DNA from 3 places in the Polaromonas sp. P3_A5 genome. Region 3 is predicted to be linked to each of the others. Evidence: predicted binding sites of a transcription regulator. Region 3 holds the regulator's gene; each other region holds the start of a gene.
The links. The regulator sigma-54, encoded in region 3, starts transcription at its own class of promoters, with help from an activator protein. The targets are predictions, from matches to a motif close to TGGCANGNAANCTGCTTT.
Positions count from the first base shown of each region.

Region 1: a site for sigma-54 is predicted at 4,627-4,644, ahead of AC1DU8_RS09750 (formate/nitrite transporter family protein). Genes of this name have one in related genera too.
Region 2: a site for sigma-54 is predicted at 4,151-4,168, ahead of glnK (P-II family nitrogen regulator). Genes of this name have one in related genera too.

Region 1 covers NZ_JBFUGF010000001.1:2,051,645-2,059,368, forward strand. Annotated here, with positions in the region: gene AC1DU8_RS09725 (NADPH-dependent F420 reductase) at 1-470, opposite strand, end outside; gene AC1DU8_RS09730 (LysR family transcriptional regulator) at 577-1,506, shown strand; gene AC1DU8_RS09735 (ketopantoate reductase family protein) at 1,616-2,530, shown strand; gene AC1DU8_RS09740 (GlxA family transcriptional regulator) at 2,543-3,523, opposite strand; gene AC1DU8_RS09745 (dienelactone hydrolase family protein) at 3,651-4,469, shown strand; gene AC1DU8_RS09750 (formate/nitrite transporter family protein) at 4,805-5,617, shown strand; gene AC1DU8_RS09755 (bifunctional protein-serine/threonine kinase/phosphatase) at 5,681-7,423, shown strand; gene AC1DU8_RS09760 (MAPEG family protein) at 7,557-7,724, shown strand, end outside.
Region 2 covers NZ_JBFUGF010000003.1:82,219-89,942, forward strand. Annotated here, with positions in the region: gene glcE (glycolate oxidase subunit GlcE) at 1-871, opposite strand, end outside; gene AC1DU8_RS19940 (SMP-30/gluconolactonase/LRE family protein) at 953-1,879, opposite strand; gene AC1DU8_RS19945 (ammonium transporter) at 2,105-3,643, opposite strand; gene glnK (P-II family nitrogen regulator) at 3,676-4,014, opposite strand; gene AC1DU8_RS19955 (YifB family Mg chelatase-like AAA ATPase) at 4,596-6,140, shown strand; gene AC1DU8_RS19960 (OmpA family protein) at 6,184-7,724, opposite strand, start outside.
Region 3 covers NZ_JBFUGF010000004.1:103,679-111,402, reverse strand. Annotated here, with positions in the region: gene AC1DU8_RS21790 (THUMP domain-containing class I SAM-dependent RNA methyltransferase) at 1-1,070, opposite strand, end outside; gene AC1DU8_RS21785 (RNA polymerase factor sigma-54) at 1,112-2,647, opposite strand; gene lptB (LPS export ABC transporter ATP-binding protein) at 2,793-3,584, opposite strand; gene lptA (lipopolysaccharide transport periplasmic protein LptA) at 3,599-4,225, opposite strand; gene AC1DU8_RS21770 (thiol:disulfide interchange protein DsbA/DsbL) at 4,385-5,032, opposite strand; gene AC1DU8_RS21765 (SPOR domain-containing protein) at 5,161-5,793, opposite strand; gene argS (arginine--tRNA ligase) at 5,848-7,533, opposite strand; gene AC1DU8_RS21755 (PsiF family protein) at 7,668-7,724, shown strand, end outside.

The sequences.
Region 1 (7,724 bases), on a different contig from region 3:
AACAGCACGCGTTTGCCGCCCTGGTCGGCGGGGTCAGTGGCCAGCAGCCGGGCGACCAGGTGGTTAAAGGCCTTTACCACGCGCGCGCCGGGCACCAGCTCGGCAAACACTTCGCTGGAGGCGCGGCCGTTCAGCTCAACGGGCCGGAGAGGAGGGCCTTCGACAGCGTTGTTGGCGTCAATAACGACACGGCCGCCAAAGTTGGGCAAACCGGCCAGCGCCTCAGGCAGGCGCCCCCAGTTGACGGCCACCAGCACGATGTCTTTTGTGGCGGCCTCCTTGACGGTGCCGGCGTGGATGGTGGGGCCCAGTTCGCGCACGATGTCTTTGAGCGAGTCCGGGCCGCGGCTGTTGGACAGCGTGGCATGGATGCCCTGGCGGGCCAGGGTTTTGGCAAATGCCGTGCCGATGGCGCCGGCGCCGATGATCCCGATGCTGGGGGTGCTGGATGGGGTTGAGGGGGTAGACATAAATTCACTCCTTGGTTGTTGATGGGTGAATGATGGGTTTTTGATTGCCTTTTGATAAGCCGGTAATTGATTGAATTATTTTCAATCATTACTTTAAAATGGCGAAGTGGAAACCCTGGCCAACCTCGAATCGTTTATTCGCAGCGCCGAAGGCCGCAGCTTTTCGGAAGCGGCGCGGCGCCTGGCGCTGACGCCAGCTGCCGTCAGCCGCAATGTGGCCATGCTGGAGCGAAACCTGGGCGTGCGGCTGTTTCAGCGCTCAACCCGCAAACTCACGCTGACCGAAGCCGGTGAACGCTTCCTGGGATCGATCGGCGGCAACCTCGACGCGCTGCAGTCCGCCATCGCGGCCGTTTCCAGCGACAGCGGCACTCCCGCGGGCCCGCTCAAGGTCAGCATGTCACCCACCTTCGGCACCGAGTACATCGTGCCTTTGCTGCCGGCCTTCCTGGACCGTTATCCGCTCATACGTCCTGACTGGTACTTTGAAAACCGACCGGTCGACCTGATTGCCGAGGGGTATGACGCGGCCATCGGCGGCGGCTTTGAGCTGTCACCGGGCGTGGTGTCTCGCGCGCTGGCCCCGATTCACCTGGTCGCCGTGGCGTCGCCCGCCTATATGGCAGGCCAGCAGGCTCCAGCCAACCCCACGGGTCTGGCCGGGCTCAAAGGTATCGCTCTGCGTTCCAGCGGAACGGGCCGGGTTCGCCAGTGGGTCATGCGCGACGCGGCCGGTGCTGAGGTTCCGGCAGTTTTTATGGAGTCAATGGTCATGAACGATCCGACGGCCATGCGCGCCGCGGCGCTGCTGGGTCTGGGGGTAGCGCTCGTGGCTTTGCCCGATGTGCTGCCTTTGCTGGAGCGCGGCGAGCTCGTCAGGGTGCTGCCGCAGTGGTATGTCGATGCCGGCGCGATCTCGATTTACTACGCCACGCGCAGCCAGATGCCCGCCAAGACGCGGGTGTTTATCGACTTCGTCGTCGAGGCCTTCGAGCGCGACCAGCTGGCCCGGCGCTTTGCCGGCGACCCCGTGTAGACCGCGAACAGGTTTCCAAGAGGCCCGGTCGCCTGCAGGGGCGGCAGACTTCACCCACAATTCCTTTTTCCGTTTCCGTATCTGCATCTCACCGAAGGCAAAGACCCCCATGACCCAATCCCTCAAAGTCGCCGTGATGGGCGCAGGCGCCGTTGGTTGTTATTACGGCGGTATGCTGGCCCGTGCCGGGCTTGACGTGGTGCTGATCGCCCGGCCCCGGCATGCTGACGCCATCCAGAGTGACGGCCTGCACATGGAAACCCGCACTTTCGACGAACACGTGCGCCTGGCCGCCAGCAGCGAACCCACCGCCGTGCAGGGCGCCGACCTGGTGCTGTTCTGCGTGAAATCCACCGACACCGAAGCTGCGGGCGCATTGATCCGGCCGCACCTGGCACCGGATGCGCTGGTGCTGTGCCTGCAAAACGGCGTGGACAACGCCGACCGCCTGCGCACCGTGCTGCCGCAGCACGCCGTGGCGGCCGCCGTGGTGTACGTGGCCACCGAAATGGCCGGCCCCGGCCACGTCAGGCACCACGGCCGCGGCGAGCTGGTGATTGAGCCGGCCAGCCGGAGCGAGGCCGTGGCCCAGGCCTTCATCGCAGCCGGTGTGCCGGTTGAAATCTCCAGCAACGTGCGCGGCGCGTTGTGGGCCAAGCTCATCCTCAACTGCGCCTACAACGCCGTCTCGGCCATCGCGCAGCTGCCGTACGGCAAAACCGTGCAAGGCGAGGGCGTGAAAGACGTCATGCGCGACGTGGTGGCCGAATGCCTGGCCGTGGCAGAGGCCGAAGGCGTGCAGGTGCAGGGCGACATGCACCTGGCCGTGGACAAACTGGCCGGCAGCATGCCCAACCAGTTGTCATCCACCGCACAAGACCTGGCGCGCGGCAAACCCACCGAAATCGACTACCTCAACGGGCTGGTCGTCAGGCGCGGTGAAGCGCTGGGTGTGGCCACGCCGGCGAACCGGGTGCTGTGGGCTCTGGTGAAGTTGATGGAGTCCAGGCAGGCCCTCGCCTGAATCGCCGGGCTCTCAAGCTCTTAACCCCGCCGCCCGGTATCGGCTCGGGTTGGCGCCCGCCGCCTTGTGCATCATGCGCCGGAGCGCCGTGGCATCTTCGTAGCCCACTTGCTCGGCCACGCGTTCGATGGTCATCCGGCTGGACTCAATCAGCATCCGCGCGCGATTGAGCCGAACGCTTTGCACCAGCGCCATCGTGCTCTTGCCCGTGGCCTCGCGCACGTGGCGCGACAGCGTCCGCTGCGACATCGCGAATTCGTTTGCCAGTGCCTCCACGCTGGGCGGGCTGGGCAGGGCGGATTCGATCCGCGCCACCAGGCGGGCCACCAGTGCGTTGCCGCTGGAGAGCATGGCTGGCACCACAAAAGGCGCTTGCGCCTGCCGCCCGTCGATCAAGAGGATGCGTCCTACAGCCTCGGCCAGGGTTACCCCGAACTGCTCGCGTAACAAATGCAGCATCAGGTCGGTTTGCGCAAAGGCGGCGCCTGCGGTGCTCACCGGGCCGTCGGCGCACACCATCCGGTCGGCATTGACGGAACAGGCCGGCTCCCGCCTTCGAAGCTCCGGCGCCAGCCACCAGGAGGTGGTGACCCGGCGCCCGGCCAGCACACCGGCCGCCTGAAGCAAAAAAACCGCCGAGCACGACGCCGCAACACGGCCACCGTGCGCAGCATGCGCGGCGACGGCCTGAATCACGCGTTGCGCGTCTGCGGTGGCCAAGCCGGTGTTGAGGGCCTGCGGGTTGTCCAGGCCCAGGCCCGGCACGATCCAGGTGGCAGCATCGGGCCGGTAGCGCCGGGGCAGGGCCGCGGTGTCTATGTGAAGGCCCGAGCTCAGCGGCACCGGGCCGCCGGTGGCTGACAACACGCGCCAGGTGGGGCGCGCCAGCTTCATGCGCGGCGCGAGGGCAGACGCGGCCTGCAGGATATCGAGCGTGGCCGCCACGCCGGTGGCAAAGGTGCCCGGCAGCAGCAGGAGGGTGAAATCTCGCATTGGCTGAAAAGGCCTTAAACATGTCGAAATAGACACTGGGAGTTTACGCGCGTGCGGTGCCAAATTCATCTGTTCCATGAATTCCACGGACGCCATTGCTCCCACCGTTCGCAAAGCAAGGACACCGATGACAACGCGCAAGCTGACCGAAGACGACTCCCTCGAGGATTTCACCCAGCGCGAGATCACGCTCGACGGCATCACCAGGAAGGTCTACCTCATGGGTACAGGCCCGGCCGTGATCGTCATGACCGAGATGCCCGGCATCAGCCCGCACGTGGCGCGCTTCAGCCGTTGGGTGCGCGACGCAGGTTTTACCGTCTACATGCCGTCGCTCTTTGGCCGCGACGGCGCCGTGCCGCGTGCCGATGAAGGCGCGGCCATCTTTCAGCGCGCCTGTGTCAGCGCCGAGTTCCGCGCGTTCGCGTCCAACCAGGCCAGCCCGGCCACGCAGTGGCTGCGGGCACTGGCAAGGCTGGCGCATGACGAGTGCGGCGGCCCCGGCGTGGGCGCCATCGGCATGTGCTGGACGGGTAATTTCGCCCTCACGATGATGCTGGAGCCTGCCATGCTGGCGCCGGTGCTGTGCCAGCCGTCGCTGCCGCTCAATGATCCGGCCGGCATCGAAATTTCGCCTGCGGACATCAAGGCCGTCCGCCAGCGGCTGGACCGCGAGAACCTCACGGTGCTGGCCTATCGGTTTGAAGGCGACAGCTTTTGCAGGGCCCAGCGCTTTGCGGCCTATGCCGAGGCGCTGGGCGACCGCTTTGTGGGCCGCGTGCTGCCCGACAGCGCCGCCAACCCCGACGTGCCGCCGTTCTTTGCGGCGCACGTGAAGACACCGCACAGCGTGGTCACCGCCCACCTGATCGACGAGGCGGGCCAGCCCACACTGGCGGCGCGTGACGAGATCCTGGCGTTCTTTGCGCAGCGGCTTGCGCCTTAGCGCCTGTATCCGGCAGTGGCCCAGCTGGCACCAAAATATTTAAAGATGGACACCTCGATGCACAAATTTGGGGCAGTCACTCCCTTCGCAGTGCCAAAACGACGGGTAAAAGCGTCGCTAAAGCGTCGGCAAGCCCGGATTCGCGGTGTTTTGTTAGCGGCACGGTATGTGCTTGCATCCATCAGGTCAGGCTAACGAAGGCCTGCGCAGGGTACGGCGGGCTTCGCCGGTGCCCATCGATCTGAATGGATAACGACGTCCACTTCGGTCTTCAATCTTTTGAAGATCTCGAAGTGGATTTTTTTTTGGCTTTTTTCAGGATTTAGAGGGATCGTATGGCTTATTTAGTGCCTTCGGAATTTGTGACCAAGATGGTGGATGCGGGTGAATCCAAAATCTTCATGTCCACCCGCGACACCGTTATCCGGGCCTACATGGCCGGCGCCATTCTGGCTCTGGCAGCCTGGTTCGCCGTCACCATCAACGTGCAGACCGGCCAGCCCCTGCTGGGCGCCGTGCTGTTCCCGGTGGGTTTTGTCATGCTGTACCTGTTCGGCTTCGACTTGCTGACCGGCGTGTTTGTGTTGTGCCCGCTGGCGCTGATCGACAAGCGCCCGGGCGTCACGCTCAAGGGTGTGCTGCGTAACTGGGGCCTGGTGTTCGTCGGCAACTTCGCGGGCGCCTTCACGGTGGCGGTGATGATGGCCATCTACGTCACCAACGGCTTCTCGACCGAGCCCAGCGCCGTGGGCAAGGCTATCGGCATCGTGGGCGAGAGCCGCACGCTGGGCTACCAGAAATACGGTGCGAACGGCATGCTCACGCTCTTCGTGCGCGGCATGTTGTGCAACTGGATGGTGTCGGCCGGCGTGGTGGGTGCGATGATCTCCACCCAGGTCAGCGGCAAGGTGATCGCGATGTGGATGCCCATCATGCTGTTCTTTTACATGGTGTTTGAGCACTCCATCGTGAACATGTTCCTGTTCCCATCCGGCCTGCTGCTGGGCGCGCATTTCACCATCATGGACTACCTGATCTGGAACGAAATTCCGACGGTGCTGGGCAACCTGGTGGGCGGCCTGGCCTTCACCGGCTTGACGCTGTATGCCACACACATTAAAACCGGACCGACACGTTCTTTCAAATAATCCGCCTCCAAAACAAAGGCCCTCGCGCATCTTGCATGCGCGGGGGCTTTGCCGGTACCCCACATGTCCAGTGAACTGAAGATATCGGCAGGTCAGTATTCGGACAAGGGCCGCAAGGAAACCAACCAGGATTTCCACGGTATCTATGTACCTAAAGAGCCGCAACTGAGCGCCAAGGGCATCGCCGTTGCGCTGGCCGACGGCATCAGCAGCAGCGCCGTCAGCGACGTGGCCAGCCAGTACGCCGTCACTGGTTTTCTTGAAGACTATTACTGCACCTCGGAGGCCTGGTCGGTCAAGACATCGGCCGAGCGGATCTTGAGCGCCACCAACTCCTGGCTGCATGCCCAGACGCAGAAAAGCCAATACCGCTACGACAAGGATAAAGGTTATGTGTGCACGCTGAGCGCCATGGTCATCAAGTCGACCACCGCGCATATTTTTCATGTCGGTGACTCGCGCATTTACCGCCTGCGCGGCAAGGCGCTGGAACAACTGACCAACGACCACCGTGTGTGGATTTCCCAGGGCCAAAGCTACCTTGGCCGTGCGCTGGGCTTCAAGCCGCAGCTTGAGATCGACTACCAGACCCAGCAGGTGGAGCAGGGCGACATCTTTCTTCTGGCCACCGACGGCGTGTACGAACACGTCAGCGAATACGACATGGCCGGCCTCATCCACATCTGTGCCGACGAGCCCGGTGGGCTTGATATGGCGGCCAAATCCATCGTTGAAAAAGCCCTGGAGCGGGGCAGCGGCGACAACCTCACGGCACAGATTGTCCGCGTCGATGAGCTGCCCAACGGGCAGGCCGGCGAGTTGCTCCAGCAGCTGTCGGGCCTGCCGCTTCCGCCCATCCTGGAGGCCAGGACGCAGTTTGACGGCTACACCATCGTCCGCGAAGTGCACGGCAGCAGCCGCAGCCATATTTACCTCGCCACAGACAACGAAACGGGCGTGCTCGTCATCCTGAAAACACCGTCAATAGACCTGGGCGGTGACCCGGCCTACCTTGAAAGGTTTTTGACGGAAGAGTGGATCGCCCGGCGCATCAACAGCGCGCATGTGCTGAAGCCTTATGTGCCGACCCGAAAGCGCCACTATGTGTATGTGGCCACCGAATACATCGACGGGCAAACGCTGAGCCAGTGGATGATCGACAATCCCCGGCCCGGCCTGGAAGCCGTGCGCGGGCTGGTGGAGCAGATCGCCAAAGGCCTGCGCGCGTTTCACCGGCTGGAGATGCTGCACCAGGACCTGCGGCCCGAGAACGTCATGATCGACAAGACCGGCACGGCGAAGATCATTGACTTTGGCTCAACCCGCGTGGCCAGCCTCATGGAAGCAGATGCGCCCGGCGGGCACGAAGACATCCTGGGCACGGCCCAGTATTCGGCGCCGGAGTATTTTGTGGGCGAGGGCGGTACCACGCGCTCAGACCTGTTCTCGCTCGGCGTCATCACCTACCAGATGCTGACCGGCAAGCTGCCCTACGGCGCCGAAGTGGCCAAATGCCGGACCCGGGCCGCACAAAGCAAGCTGCGCTATGACTCCGTGCTGTACGAAGACCGTGACATACCCGCATGGATGGACGGCGTGCTCCGCAAGGCCGTTCACCCCGATCCCGCCAAGCGTTATGGCGAGCTGTCGGAGTTCTTGTACGACCTGCGCCACCCCAACCAGGCGTTTCTGGACAAGGCTCGCCCGGCTTTGCTGGAGCGCAACCCGGTGGCGTTCTGGAAGGGCCTGTCGCTGCTGCTGGCCGCCTGCCTGTTCATTTGCCTGGTGATCATCGGCAGACATTGAGCCAGGGCGCCGGCGCTGCCTTCTCGCCATCTTTGTGACTCTGTAGCAAAAGCTACAGAACGCTTTTCCCGGCGCAGCTATCTTCGCGTTCGTGCCCGCATTGCGGCATGTCACGAAGAAGGAAAAACCCATCATGTCCAAGGAAATCTACTGGCTGGCATTGACCCTGGCCGCTGCGGCGTTGTTCGCCTTGCCTTACGTTCTCAACCGCATTGCCGTGCGTGGCCTGGGCGGCACGCTGGCCAACCCGTCAGCCACAGAAAAACCCCTTGCCGAGTGGGCCCAGCGCGCACAGCGGGCC
Region 2 (7,724 bases), on a different contig from region 3:
GCGAGTCGGGCAAATCCGGAACATGGGCCGTTTGCGGCAAGGACAGCCGCCACAAGTCCTGGTCGGCCTGGCGTGCCCGGAACCACGGGTGCTGCTGGTTGCGACAGTCCTGCCAATAGCCGGCAGCTTCGGCGCTGCCTTGTTTCTCGCCGCCCAGCACCTTGCAGGCGGCTTCGACGGCGGCGACAGCGCCGCGCAATCGCAGATAGAGCGTACCGATGTCGGCTTCTTCCGACCAGCAGCTCGCGTTGAGCGGTAAGGGCCGGCCGCCCCAGGCGTTCAGCCAGTCAAGCGCCTGCGCCTGGCTGCATTCAAAACGCAGGGTGGCCTCGGCAGGCGCCACCGGCAGCACCTTGAGGCTCACTTCAGTGAGCACGCCCAAGGTACCCAGGGCACCCGCCATGAGCCGTGAGACGTCATAACCCGCCACATTTTTCATGACCTGCCCGCCAAACGTGAGCAGTTCGCCACGCCCGTTGATGAGCTTGAGGCCCAGCATGTAATCACGCACCGCGCCCACGCTGGCGCGTGCCGGCCCGCTCAGGCCGCTGGCGACCATGCCGCCCACGGTGGCTTTTGCCCCAGAATCGTCAAAACGCGGCGGCTCGAAGGGCAGGCACTGGCCCTGGGCCGCCAGCAAGGTTTCGAGTTCAGCCAGCGGCGTGCCGGCGCGCGCAGTCACGACCAGTTCACTGGGTTCGTAGCTGATCACACCCGCGTATGGCGTCATGTCGAGGATGTCACCTTCCAGGGATTGGCCGTAGAAGTCCTTGGTGCCGCCACCCCGAATACGCAGCGGCGTACCGGCGGCAGCGGCAGTGCGTATTCGCCCGCGCAGGGACTCCATCACATCATCGGTATCTGAAGGCATGGCTGGGATGGTACGTGGGTATCGCGCCTGGGGAGTTGATCTTTTTGCATGCCGCCTGTTCGGTTTTTTCAGAGGCGAAGCTCAATCCTCGAAAAAATTCACCGGCAAGCCGGGCACATCCACCCGCATCGAAAACACGCAGCCCGACTCGGGATAGGCCTGCAGCTCGGCAGCCGGCCGGTTGTAGCGTGCCGTGGTGATGTAAAGCGTTTGCAGGTCGTCGCCGCCAAAGCACGGCATGGTCGGGCATTGCGCCGGCACGGGAATTTCAGCCAGCAACTCTCCTGCCGGCGACAGCTTGAGAAGGCGCGCACCTTCAAACATGGCCACCCAGTAGTTGCCCTGGATATCCACCGCAGCGCCGTCGGGCCGCCCGCCGTAACCGGGCATGCCGAACTGCCAGCCGGCGGGTTTGCCGGGCCATTGGTGGAAAACGCGGCGGTTTGCCATGGCGTTGCTGTCGGCATCCCAGTCCCAGGCATGTGTGGTGTGCGTGGGGGTGTCCGTCCAGTACACGGTTGCGGCGTCCGGCGACCACGCCAGGCCATTGGCGATGATGGCGCCGCCTGCCTTGCGTTCTACCGCAGGCACAAGGCTGTTGCGGCAGTCGATGGAAAAAAGCTCGGCCACGGACTTGTCCCGTGGTTCGTACATCGTGCCGGCCCAGAAGCGGCCGCGCGGATCGGCCTTGCCGTCGTTGAACCGCGTCGTGGCAGTGTCATGGCCGGCCCGCATGAGTTGCTGGAGTTCGGCGCCCCACTCGCGGGCGCGGTAAATGCCGTCGCGCAATGCGATCACCAGGCCACTGCCTTGCCCCTGTGTACGGGCCGGCGCAATGCTGCCGGGCTCCGACGGCATGGGCCAGCTTTGTACCGTCCCCATAAAGACGTTGCAGCGGTGAATCTGCCGGCCTGGAATGTCAACCCAATACAGCATTTGCTCGTCGGGATGCCAGAACGGCGATTCACCCAGTTCACTGGGTTGTGCAACAACGGTTTGCCATGTCATGCGGCGTTCCTTGAAAGGCTGAAAAGTGGATAGGCACCCAAGGTTAGCACCGGCAGGGCCACAGCCGGAAACGCCCCCGCAACCCAATCCCGGCGATCATGCAACGCCCACAAGGCACGCGCCAAAAAAAACAGCCCACCGGCTTGCGCCAGCGGGCTGAACATCCAAAGGAGATACTCAATCAGGGGGCTGCCCTGGGGCAGCCCGAATTCGTCTGACTATGAATTAACGGTTGTAGGCGGTCTCACCATGCGAGGTGATGTCCAGGCCTTCGCGTTCGTCTTCTTCGCTGACGCGCAGGCCGATCGTGAGGTCAACCACCTTGAAGGCGATGAAGGAAACCACACCGGACCAGACGATGGTGATCAGCACGGCCTTGGCCTGGATCCAGACCTGGCCGGCGATGGTGTAAGCGTCAGGCGTCACGGCCGTGGCGGTCACCCAGTCACCCACGAAGCTTGGGCCACCCAGGGCTGGCGAGTTGAAAACGCCGGTGAGCAGCGCGCCCAGAATACCGCCCACGCCATGCACGCCGAACACGTCGAGCGAATCATCGGCGCCCAGCAGTTTCTTCAGGCCGTTCACACCCCAGAGGCAGGCGAAGCCGGCGATCAGGCCGATGATCAGGCCGCCGCCGATGCCGACGTTGCCGGCTGCGGGCGTGATGGCCACCAGGCCGGCGACGGCGCCGGACGCTGCGCCCAGCATCGAGGCCTTGCCGCGCATCAGCGCCTCACCGACGCACCATGCCAGCACAGCGGCAGCGGTAGCACCCAGCGTATTGATGAAGGCCAGGGCGGCGAAGCCGTTGGCTTCCAGGGCGGAGCCGGCGTTGAAGCCGAACCAGCCCACCCACAGCAATGCGGCACCGACCATGGTTAGCGTGAGGCTGTGAGGGGCCATGGCTTCCTTGCCGTAGCCGATACGCTTGCCGATGCAGAAGGCGCCGACCAGGCCGGCGACAGCGGCGTTGATGTGCACCACAGTACCGCCCGCAAAATCCAGGGCGCCCATTTGCCAGATATAACCGCCCTTGGCGCTCATGGCGTCGGCGACTTCCTTGCCGGTGTAGGCGTCAGGGCCCATCCAGAACCAGACCATGTGGGCGATAGGTGCGTAGCTGAAGGTGAACCAGATTGCCATGAACAGCAGCACTGCGGAGAACTTGATGCGTTCGGCAAAGGCGCCGACGATCAGCGCGCAGGTGATGCCGGCAAATGTAGCCTGGAAGGCGGCGAACACGATCTCGGGGATCACGACACCCTTGCTGAAGGTGGCGCCATTGGCAAAGGTGCCCGCAACGTTGTCCCAGATGCCCTTCATGAAGAGCCGGTCGAAGCCGCCGAAGAAGGCGTTGCCTTCGGTGAAGGCCAGACTGTAGCCATAGATAAACCACAGCACGACGATCATCGAGAACGTCACCATGACCTGCATCAGGACCGACAGCATGTTCTTGCTGCGGACCAGACCGCCGTAGAACAGCGCCAGGCCGGGCACGGTCATCATGATGACCAGCAGCGTGGAAACCATCATCCAGGCGGTGTCGCCTTTGTTGGGAACGGGCGCAGCGGCAGCCGGTGCAGAGGCTGCTGCTGCAGCGGCGGGTGCTGTCGCTGCGGCAGGCGCGGCGGCGGAAGCAGCAGCTTCAGCCGGCTTGGCTTCTGCGGCGGAAGCGGCGGGTGCAGCTGCCGGGGCCTGCGCCATCACGGCGCCGGTCGTCAGCAGGCTCAGTCCCAGTACAAGGGAGGCAAGTAGTTTTTTCATGTCTATGTTCTCTTCGTTTTTTGGGGTAAGCCTTACAGCGCTTCCTTGCCGGTTTCACCGGTACGGATGCGCACGACCTGCTCGAGGTTGTAAACAAAAACCTTGCCGTCGCCGATCTTGCCGGTGCGGGCGGCGCCCTCAACCGCTTCAATCACGCGATCCACCAGCTCGTCGGAGACTGCTGCTTCGATCTTGACCTTGGGCAGAAAATCGACGACATACTCGGCGCCGCGGTACAGCTCGGTATGGCCTTTCTGGCGGCCGAAGCCTTTGACTTCAGTCACAGTAATGCCTTGCACGCCAATGCCGGAAAGCGCTTCACGCACTTCGTCCAGCTTGAACGGTTTAATGATGGCCGTTACGAGTTTCATTTTCAGGTTTCCTCCAGGGATGAATAGGGAAGCAGCATCGTCAAGCACCACCTCAGCCGGATTAAGGCTTTTGTACGAGTCATTGCTGATGGAGTCTCCGTAGAAGCTCCAAAGGTTGGCAACTTGCGTGGACTTCTTAGCAGGTAACGTGCCAAAGACGCTTTGCATGGATGACCGGCCTGCCCTTGAACTTCGAGCGAACCTCCGCGAATTGCGCCGGATATGATGCACCAATAAAGGGCAGTCAAGCGCACAATTTTGGAGCATAAAACCAAAAAGGCATCACCAAGCCTGTCTTTAGTGCACGGCGGTCTTCTGCAACGTTCGTTTCTGGGACGGTCAGCACCAGGAGATCGGCGGCAGGAATGCCACGGCGGATCCCGGCACTGACACAACCAGGCAAGTGCGCGGGACAAAAGTGAGTGCCGCTATCGGATGCAGTGGGGCACACCTTTCTGGTGAACCGGCGGGTGGCTTCCCTCGCTAGGCGATACTCGTCTTACGTGAAGGTCTGGTGCGCCTGCAACCCGGGATGGCCTCGGGTTCAGTTGTGATGCCGCCTCTGAGGGAGGGAGTTTCGAATGAGCTTGTCTTTAGTGCATAGCCGCGCCTTGTTGGGCCTGGAAGCAAGGCCGGTGCAGGTGGAGGTGCATCTTGCCAACGGTTTGCCCAGCTTTACGCTGGTCGGGCTTGCGGAAACGGAAGTCAAGGAAGCGCGTGAACGCGTGCGCTCGGCCATCCAGAACGCCGGACTGGAATTTCCCGCCAATAAACGCATTACGGTCAATCTGGCACCCGCCGACCTTCCCAAGGATTCCGGCCGGTTCGACCTGCCCATCGCGCTCGGCATCCTGGCGGCCAGCGGCCAGATCGACGCCCGCAAACTGGAAGGCTATGAGTTCGCCGGCGAGTTGTCGCTGGGCGGCGACTTGCGGCCCATTCGGGGAGCGCTTGCCATGAGCCTCGCCCTGGCGCGCCCGGAACGGCTGGCCGCCGAGAAGCTGCCGAAGCTGGTGCTACCGGAGGCCAGCGCCCAGGAAGCAGCGTTGGTCCCCGGCGCCGAAATCTTTCAGGCGCACCATTTACTCGATGTGGTGAGGCAATTTTTGCCGGGCGACACCCCGATCGAAGCAGGGGAAGGCTGGTCTCGCGTCAAGCCGATCGTGCCTTCGGGGCAGTCCCCGTATCCTGATCTGGCCGACGTCAAAGGCCAGGCGGCGGCCCGACGCGCCCTGGAAATTGCCGCGACCGGCGGGCACAGCGTACTGATGATGGGCGCCCCAGGCTCCGGAAAATCCATGCTGGCACAGCGCTTTGCGGGCCTTCTGCCGGCCATGACCACCGAAGAAGCGCTGGAAAGCGCAGCGGTGGCGTCATTGGGCGGCCGGTTCACGCTGGACAAATGGGCGATACGCCCCACCTGCGCGCCTCACCACACGGCCAGCGCCGTTGCGCTTGTCGGTGGTGGTTCCCCGCCGCGGCCTGGTGAAATTTCCCTGGCGCACCGCGGCATCCTGTTTCTGGATGAGCTTCCGGAGTTTCCGCGGGCAGCCCTGGAAGCCCTGCGTGAACCGCTGGAGTCCGGCACCATCACCATTTCGCGAGCCGCCCAGCGCGCCGAGTTCCCGGCGCGCTTTCAGCTGGTTGCAGCGATGAACCCTTGCCCCTGCGGTTACCTCGGCTCGAGCTTGCGGGCTTGCCGTTGTTCGCCCGAACAGGTGTCGCGTTACCAGGGCAAGCTCAGCGGCCCGCTGCTGGACCGCATCGACCTGCATGTTGAGGTGGGTGCGCTCGCAGCCGATGAACTGGTCAACGCGGCGCCGGGCGAGGCCACCGCCGTTATCAGGGCCCGGGTTGCCACGGCACGTGATCGTGCTATTGCCCGGCAGGGCACCACCAACCAGGCACTGGAAGGCCAGGCCATTGATGCGCAATGCCAGCTCGATGACGCGGCCGCGAAATTCCTGAACACAGCAGCAGCGCGGTTAGGGTGGTCAGGCCGCAGCATTCATCGCTGCCTGAAAGTGGCCAGGACGATTGCCGACCTCGCAGGCGCACAGGCCGTCCAGGTCGTCCACGTCGCGGAAGCCGTGCAGTACCGCCGGGCGCTCAAGGCAGCCCATTGACCGCCGCCGCACAACCGCGCGAAGGCCTGTTAATTTCAAACGTTCAATAGGTGGCAAGCACATTCAGGAACCAGCCCCGGCTGCGGTAAGACAGGTCGGTCAGGTCATCGGAATACTTGGTGAAGTTGTATCCCACCCCAACCTTCACCCCCTTGCCAAGGTGGCGATAGACACCGAGGAGCATGCCGGCTTTTGCATCCTGCGCCTCCGTGGCGCGCAGGTTGCGCCATTCAATCAGGGCGTCCCACTCCTTGACCAAGTGAAGATCCGCCCGGAAGATCAGAAGATCAGCACGGCTGGAGAACCACTCCCCGCCGGCAACCGGCATTTTCAGCTCGCCGATGCGGAACGCGTATTTGGCGCCGACGGAAAGCCACGGCTTCACGTCGTAAATCGTGTCGACGGAAAACACCTGGCTGCGCTGCGCGTAGTCGGCCGCCTGGCCCGAAGGGGTCAGCTGGCCCGCGGTCGGCACGTTGTGCAGGTTGGTGTACTTGAACAGGGTGTTCCAGCGGTCGTTGTCAACCGGCCGGTAGGCGCTGCCCAGCACAAACTCATGGTAGTTACCGTCGACAAAGGCCCCCTGGCTGTTGCTTGAACGCGAGACATTGAGCTTGCCCAGCACGCGCCAGGCAGGGTCCACCTGCATGCCCACTGTGTTGCGCATCAGCCAGGTGGTACGTTCGCCGGACACATTGCTCCGGTCGTTGCGCCACTCAAGATTACCGCCGTATTTCAGGCTGTCCTTTTTGTAGCCGACAGAGCCACCGAGCGCACGGCGCCTGAGGTCACCAGCCAATGGGTCGGACACGGTTCCGAACTCGACCTTGGCGCCCCAGTTCCAGCGGTCATTGGGCGACCAGTCCATGCCAAAGGCTTGCGTCAAGCTTTGCGGGCCGGCCCCATTGACTGCACGGCCCTCGCCGAACACCCGCAATTGATCGGACACGCGGGTGCTTGCACCAGAGACCAGCGTCCCTTGGCGGCCGCGCCACGCGACATCCGGGCTTTCTGTTTCCATCGTGTACGCCAGATAGGCATTGCTCCGGTCGGAGATGCGGTAGTCGGCGCCCAGCTTGCCGCCGGCGCCCATGCTGCCGCCGGATGCTTCGCCGCTGAGCTTCACGCGTTCGCTGACTTGCAGTGCGCCACCCAGGCCGACGCGGTTGTTGGGGTCGCGCGTATCGTCACGCTCCAGCGTCCCCTGAACGTAACCGTAAGCTTCCCAGTTTTCTTTTTCGCCGGGTTTTCCACCCGCACGATCAGGCCGGTAATCCGCCCTCACCTGCGCATCCGTGCGCGATCCGGTCTGGGAAAGCAACGGACTGGCATTCGGCGTGACATTGGAACGATCGTCCGCACGGACCCCGACAGCGACTTCCCATTCGCTGTTCAGCGTCTGCCGCACCGCAAGCTCGGCGTTCTGATTATTCTGCAGATCGCCGTCGCGCTTGTCTGCCTTGACCAGCACGCGCGTGCCCGGAGAAAGCTCCACATCGGCAGCGGCACCGGCCTGCCGGACCGCCTCGCCGCCTATGCCAATCTGCCCTGGGGCCGAATAACCGCGGTCACGGTTCTGGACAT
Region 3 (7,724 bases):
GGCTGGCCAAATTCATCGATGGGTTGGTTGCGGTGGTCCTGCTGCACGCGTCCTTCGGCATGTCCTTGCTGGCGGCGCTGGTCGCGTCCCTGCAGGCCGGTGATGCCGGCCACGCCTGCCACATCGATCCGTTCGCCGTAAGGCGGGTTCACCAGCATCACGCCCGAAGGCGCAGGTGGCATACGCTGCAGCGCGTCGCCGCCGCGGAATTCCACCGCATTGGCCACACCGGCACGTTCGGCATTGCGCTCGGCAAAGTCAACCATGCGGAAAGACACGTCGCTGCCGAACACCTTGGCCGTGGGCTCGGTGATGGCGGCTTCGGCCTGGTCGAGGAGGCCGTCCCACACGTGGCCCTGGAAGGGCAGGTATTTCTGGAAGGCAAAACGGCGGTTGATGCCGGGTGCGATGTTGCACGCGATCTGCGCGGCTTCAATCGCGATGGTGCCCGAGCCGCAGCAGGGGTCATAGAGCGGCACGCCTTCTTTACAGAGCTGATCCCATCCGCTGGCGGCAATCATGGCGGCGGCCAGGGTTTCCTTCAGCGGGGCATCACCCTTGTCTTCACGCCAGCCGCGCTTGAAGAGCGGCTCACCCGAGGTGTCGATGTAGACCGTGACGGTGTCCGTCGTCAGGTGCACGTAGACGCGCACGTCGGGCCAGCGCGTGTCGACGCTGGGGCGCACGTCGTCGAACTTGGCGCGAAAGCGGTCGGCGATCGCGTCCTTGATCTTCAGCGCCGCGAAGTTCAGGCTTTGCAGCGGGCTGTGCTGGGCGGTGATCTCGACCTTGAAGGTCTGTTTGGGCGTGAACCAGATTTCCCAGGCCACGTTGGCAGCAGCGTTGTAGAGGTCTTGCTCACTGCGGTACTGGTTGTGCTGCAGCTCGATCAGTACACGCTGCGCCAGCCGGCTGTGCAGGTTGAGCTGCAACGCGTCGCGCCACGACGCCTGCAGCTGCACGCCGGCGCGCCAGGCTTTGCCGTCGATCCCGGTGACACGCTTGACCTCGGTGGCCAGCAGGGTTTCGACGCCTGCGGCGCACGGTAAAAACAATTGGAGTTGATTCATGACTGACTTTGAGGGACGGGCAGCGCGGCCTGATTGGGCGGCTAGAGTGATTTGCGCAGGTTGGCGGGCGCTATGCGCAGGGCTTCGCGGTACTTGGCCACGGTGCGGCGTGCGCATTCAATGCCCTGCTCCTTGAGCATTTCGGAAATCTGGTTGTCGCTGAGCGGTTTCTTGAGGCTTTCGGACGAGACAAATTGTTTGATGAGCGCGCGTACCGCCGTGCTGGAAGCATTGCCGCCGGTTTCGGTGCCGAGCGCGGAGCCGAAGAAATACTTGAGCTCAAAGGTGCCGAAAGGGGTGCCCATGTACTTGGCCGTGGTCACGCGGGAGATGGTGGACTCGTGCAGGCCCAGCTCGTCGGCGATTTCGCGCAGCACCAGCGGGCGCATGGCGAGTTCACCGTGCGTGAAGAAATTTTTCTGCCGTTCCACAATCGCACTGCTCACGCGCAGGATGGTGTCAAAGCGCTGCTGGATGTTCTTGATGAACCAGCGGGCCTCCTGCAGGCGCTGCTGCAGCGCCTGGCCGCCCTGGCCCTTGTGCTGCTTGAGGGCATTGGCATAAATGTCGTGCACGCGCAGGCGCGGCATGACGTCGCCATTGAGCGAAACCTTGAAGCCCCGGCCCGACTTCACAACGATGACGTCGGGCACGATCAGGTTGCGCTCCACATTCACGAAGCGGCGCCCGGGCTTGGGATCGAGCCGGCCTATCACCGTGATCGCGCCCTTGATGGCGGCTTCGGTGAAACCGCACAGGTGCGACAGGCGCTTGACGTCGCGCTTGGCCAGCAGCTCCATCGGTTGCTTGCACATGGCAATGGCTGCGCGGGTTTCTTCGCAGTCCTTGCAGTCCAGCAGCTGCAGGCTCAGGCATTCCGCCAGGTTGCGCGCACCGACACCGGCAGGCTCCATGTGGTGCAGCAGCTTGAGCGCCATCGCAAAACGCTGCTCCAGTTCTTCCGCCTGCGCCATGTCATCTCTTGCAAGACCGGCCGCGAGCGACGCCAGGCTGTCTTCAAGGTAGCCGTCGTCGTTGAGCGATTCAATGAGGAAGTGCAGCGCGGCACGGTCTTCCTCCGACAGGCGCAAGCTCAGCGATTGCCGGTGCAGGTGGTCCTGCAGCGACTCATGGCTGCCCGTGAGGTCGGAGGCCTCGGCTTCGCTCTCTTCATTGTTGTTCTTGCGCGCCGGTGCGTCGCTTCCCCACTCGCTGTCGTCGGGCGTGGTTTCTACCGTGCCATCGCCTTCCCAGCTTTCCTCGAGCTTGGGCTCCGCACTGACTTCTGCGTCATTCGGGGCTGTAGCGCTAGTCTCGTCTGCGCCGCCAGCTATCGAATCCGTAGCAGATTCAAACTCGCGGCTGTCCTGGCTTACCGGCGTGTTGATGTGCTCCAGCCCAAACTCTTCGCGCACCGCCGTCTCTTCCGACACTTCCAGAAACGGGTTTTCGTCGAGCATCTGCTCGACCTCCTGGCTCAACTCAAGCGTCGACAGCTGCAACAGCCGGATCGACTGCTGTAGTTGAGGTGTCAGCGCAAGATGCTGCGAGACGCGGAGTGACAGACCTTGTTTCACTGGATTTTCAAACTTGCGGAAGGTTGAGGCGATACGTCTTTAACCAGCGGGCGCCGCCGAACTGGCTTTGCCAGGCCGCAGGCGCCGTCCCCGGAGGGGGAGAGGGAGCTACACGAAGTGAGCGACAACAGGGGGGAACCATGTTCTACATCTTGAAGTGTTCGCCGAGATAGACGCGGCGCACATCGGCGTTATTCACGATCTCGGACGGTGTGCCTTGCGCCAGCACGTGGCCGTCGCTGATGATGTAGGCATGGTCGCAAATGCCCAGTGTTTCACGCACGTTGTGGTCGGTGATCAGCACGCCGATGCCGCGCGATTTGAGGAAACCGATGATGCGCTGGATTTCGATCACGGCAATGGGGTCGATACCGGCAAACGGCTCATCCAGCAGGATGAAGCGCGGCTGGGTTGCCAGCGCCCGCGCGATTTCGACCCGGCGGCGCTCGCCGCCCGAGAGCGCCGGTGCCGGTGAGTTGCGCAAATGATCTACCCGCAAATCCTGCAGCAGGGCGTCGAGCCGCGACTCGATGTCTGCGCGCCCCAGCGGTTTTCCGGTTTTGTCGAGCTGCAGCTCCAGCACGGCACGCACGTTTTCTTCCACCGTGAGCTTGCGGAAAATCGACGCTTCCTGAGGCAGGTAGCTCAGGCCCAGGCGGGCACGCAGGTGAATCGGCATGTGCTCGACCGACTCGCCGTCGATGGAAATTTCGCCTGCATCGGCGCGCACCAGGCCCACGATCATGTAGAACGAGGTCGTTTTGCCCGCGCCGTTGGGGCCCAGCAGGCCCACGACTTCGCCTTTTTGCACGGACAGCGAAACGTCCTGCACCACCTTGCGGCTGCCGTACGATTTTTGCAGACCTTGCGCAACAAGGCGGCTGGGGGTCAGGGCAGGAGCGGCCGGGGCCGCTGAAGTGTCAGTCACCACATCCATCTGTGCAGGTCTTTCTAGTTCTTTTCATTGCCCAGCGTCGTGCTGGGGCGCAGAACCGGGGCTGGGCCCGCGGGCGGTGCCGCAACGGGTGCCGAGGCTGTCGCGCGGGGTGACAGCATGGCGCGAACCCGCCCCGTGGGGTTGCTGGCCGTACGGTTTTGCGCGCCCCCATCCACGGTGAAGACGTCGGTGTTGTTGTCATAAACAATCAGGCTGCCGGTGGTTTCGTCCACCAGGGTGGCACCGTTGTAGCGGCGCACCACCGCCCGCTTGATGAACTTCACCAGGTCGGCGCGGCTGTCATATTCAATGCGTTCGCCTTCGCCTTCGATGTACTCGTCTACGCCGTCACGCTTTTTCCGGTAAAACGCCAGCTTGCCGGGCGCCGCGACGGACACCGCCTGCTGGTAGCCCTCGGGATCCTGCATGACGTCAACGCGCTCGCCGCGCACGATGGTCGTGCCCTTGGTGATCACCACATTGCCGGTAAAAACGCTGGTTTGCTTCAGGTCGTCATAACGCAGGGCATCTGCCTCCGCGTTCATGGGTTTGTCCCGATCAGCTTTTTCGGCAGCGGCCGGGAAAGCCGACCCCAGCGCCAGGATGACCGGCAGGATGAGGGAAAAAATGGGGTGTTTCATAAGGCACGAATCTTGCTGCTTGGTGTTGGGTCATTGTAGCCATGCCAGCTGCGGGAATGGCTTGCACGGGGAATATTAGGGGCATAAAAAAACCCGCCGGAAATCGGGCGGGTTTTTTGAGCCGGTGTTTGGCGCGGCGCACGGCCGCGGGCGCTTTCTTTATTTGGCCTTGCGGGATTGGGCGATCAGGTGATCTGTGACCTGCAGCGCGCGGGTCATGGTTTGGGTTTGGTCCGACGAGGTGTAATAACGCCCGGCGATACCCAGCGACGGCACGCCGGCCACTTTGTAGCTGTCCTGCAGCTGTGTGGCCTTGCGCGCCTTGGAGGCGACCGAAAAGGAGTTGTAGAACTCAACGAATTTGGCCTTGTTGAGGCCCTGCTTTTCAGCCCATGCAGCTATCAGCTCGGGCGTGTTAAGCGGTTGTTTTTCCACATGAATCGTGGCAAACACCTTCTTGTGAAGTTCCTCAATTTTTCCCATGGCCTCAAGCACGTAATACAGGCGCTGCTGAGGTTCGAAATCGGGCCGGAAGGACACTGGAACACGCCGCACGGACACGTCCTTGGGGATCTGCTTCATCCAGGCTTCGAATTGCGGCTCGAAGGCGTTGCAATGGGGGCAGTTGTACCAGAAGAATTCCACCACCTCGACCCGGCCGGCGGCGGCTTCGGTCGGCGCCGGCTTGTCCAGCGTCAGGTAATCCTCGCCGTCCTTGAAGGCCTTGGCCTGGGCTTGTGCCAGGGTGGGCAGGGCGGCGATGCCGCCCAGGGCGGCGGCTGAAAACGAAAACTCACGGCGTTGCATCAGATTTTTCTCCTGGAATGACAGAAATAGCCCGGAAACCGCCCCTCTGGCGGATGCCTCGTGGCGCGGGGTATAGGGGTTTGTACACCAGCCTCGTGAAAAGTTCAGCCTATCGTTGGACGAGGGCTTCAGCGCTGGACCCGGACCAGCGCGGTTTCAATGGAATTGTTGTCCAGGCGCTCCTTGGCCTTGTCGGCATCTTCCTTCTTGTCGAAAGGGCCAAGACGCACGCGGTACACGGTGCGGCCAGCCTGCTCGCGTTCCGTCACTTTGGCCTGCATGCCCAGCAGCAGCAACTTGGCGCGTTGCTGTTCCGCATCTTCCGGCGTGCGAAAGGCACCGGCCTGAATGAAATAGCTGAAGGGATCCGCTCCCGGACCGGATGACAGGCCTTCGACCTTGGCCTTTGCCAGATCGCCCAGCGGATCGGCAGGCGCTGGTTTGGCCACTTTGGCCGGCGCTGAAGCGGCGGCCTTGGGGGTGGCTCCGGCCGAGGGGTCGGGTACTGGAACACCAGGCACTTCAACCGCTGCCGGAGGAGGCGGCTTGGGCTGGTTTTTGCCGGCCAGCGGGGCGTTCGGGTTCCAGTCCTTGTTTTTCTTGGCTTCAACAGCATCGCTGTCGGGGTTGCGTGCCTGGCTCTTGTTCATGAAAGGAACCGGCACCTTGGTGATGTAAACCGCTACCGCCAGCGCCGCGCCCAGGCCGATCAGCGCGCCAATGATCAACCCCAACAGGGTTCCGCCTCGTTGTGTATTCATACCTTGCCCACGTTCATTGCCTTGTCCTGAAATTCGCATGGTTTTCGCCACGGTTTACATCTTGCGCGGGGCGCTCACGCCCAGCACTGCGAGGCCATTGTGCAACACCTGCGCAGTCGCGGCGACCAGCGCCAGACGGGCAAGCTTCACAGCTTCGTCGTCCACCAGGATGCGCTCGGCATCGTAATAGCTGTGATAACTGGCCGCCAGCTCACGAAGGTAAAAAGCCACGTCGTGCGGTGCAAATCCGTCAGCCGCGTTGGTCAGCATGTCGGGGTACTTGGCCAGCAGCAGCATCAATGACTGCGCCTGCGGGCTGTCCAGCGCCGAGAGGTCGACAGCTTTGAGGCTGGCTTCGTCGCCACCCTGGCCGGCCCAGGTGGTGAGGATGGAGCAGATGCGCGCATGCGCGTACTGCACGTAATACACCGGGTTTTCATTGTTTTTGGCCAGCGCCAGGTCAATGTCGAAGATGTATTCGGTGTCCGGCTTGCGGCTGAGCAAAAAGAAGCGCACGGCGTCGGCGCTGGTCCATTCGATCAGGTCGCGCAAGGTGACGTAGCTTCCGGCGCGCTTGGAAATTTTGACCTCTTCGCCGTTGCGCACCACGCGCACCATGGTGTGCAGGACGTAGTCGGGGTAGCCCTGGGGAATGCCTTCGCCGGCGGCCTGCAGCCCGGCGCGCACGCGGGCAATGGTGCCGTGGTGGTCCATGCCCTGGATGTTGATGGCCTTGCCGAAGCCGCGCTCCCACTTGGCCAGGTGGTAGGCCACGTCGGGGACGAAGTAGGTGTAGCTGCCGTCGCTCTTTTTCATCACGCGGTCTTTGTCGTCGCCGTAGTCGGTCGACTTCAGCCACAGCGCGCCATCCTGCTCGTAGGTCTTGCCGGCCTCTTTCAGTCTGGCCACGGCGCTATCGACACGGCCCGAGCTGTACAGGCTGGACTCAAGGTAGTAGTTGTCGAACTTCACCGAGAAGGCCTTCAAGTCCAGGTCCTGCTCGTGGCGCAGATAGGCCACGGCGAACTGGCGTATCGAGTCCATGTCTTCCACGTCGCCCGAGGCGGTGTATTCGCGGTCGTCCGACTTGACGGTCTTTTTGGCCAGAAAGTCGGCCGCGATGTCGGCGATGTAGTCGCCGTTGTAGGCCGACTCGGGCCAGCCGGCGTCACCGGGCTTGATGCCTTTGGCGCGCGCCTGTGTGCTGGTGGCCAGGGTCTGGATCTGCACGCCCGCGTCGTTGTAATAAAACTCGCGCCAGACCTTGGCGCCTTGCGTGGCGAACAGGTTGCAGATCGCATCGCCCAGCGCGGCCTGGCGGCCGTGGCCCACATGCAGCGGGCCGGTCGGGTTGGCCGAGACGAACTCGACGATCATCTTGCGTGCCGGGTCGGCCGGCTGCACGCCGAACTGCGCGCCGGCGGCCAGCACTTCGCGCACGGTCTCCTGCTTGGCGGCGGGCTTGAGGCGGATGTTGATGAAACCGGGGCCGGCGATTTCGATGGCGTCTACCCAGCGTTCAAACGCGGGCTTCTTGAGCAGGTTGGCGCGCAGGCTTTCGGCCACCTGGCGCGGGTTGAGCTTGAGCGGTTTGGCCAGCTGCATGGCGGCCGTGCAGGCGAAGTCGCCATGGGCCGCCACCTTGGGGGATTCAAAGGCAGCTTTGTCGCCTGCGCCGGGGGAAAGTTCTTCCAGCCCCGCGGCCAGAGCCGCGAGCAGGTCTTTTTTAATCGAGAGCATGGTCTGATTTTACGGTTAAGCCATCTGCCGTTCGGACCCCTCAGATACCCGGTCATCGAATTTGCCCGGCGCGGCGTTATGTGTTGGAATTCCAGCCGGAACTCAAACCTGTTTCCCAACCCAATGGAGCCACCATGAAAAAGCTGTTATCCCTGATCGCCGCCGTTTTTGCCGTCTCGATGGCCTTGTCT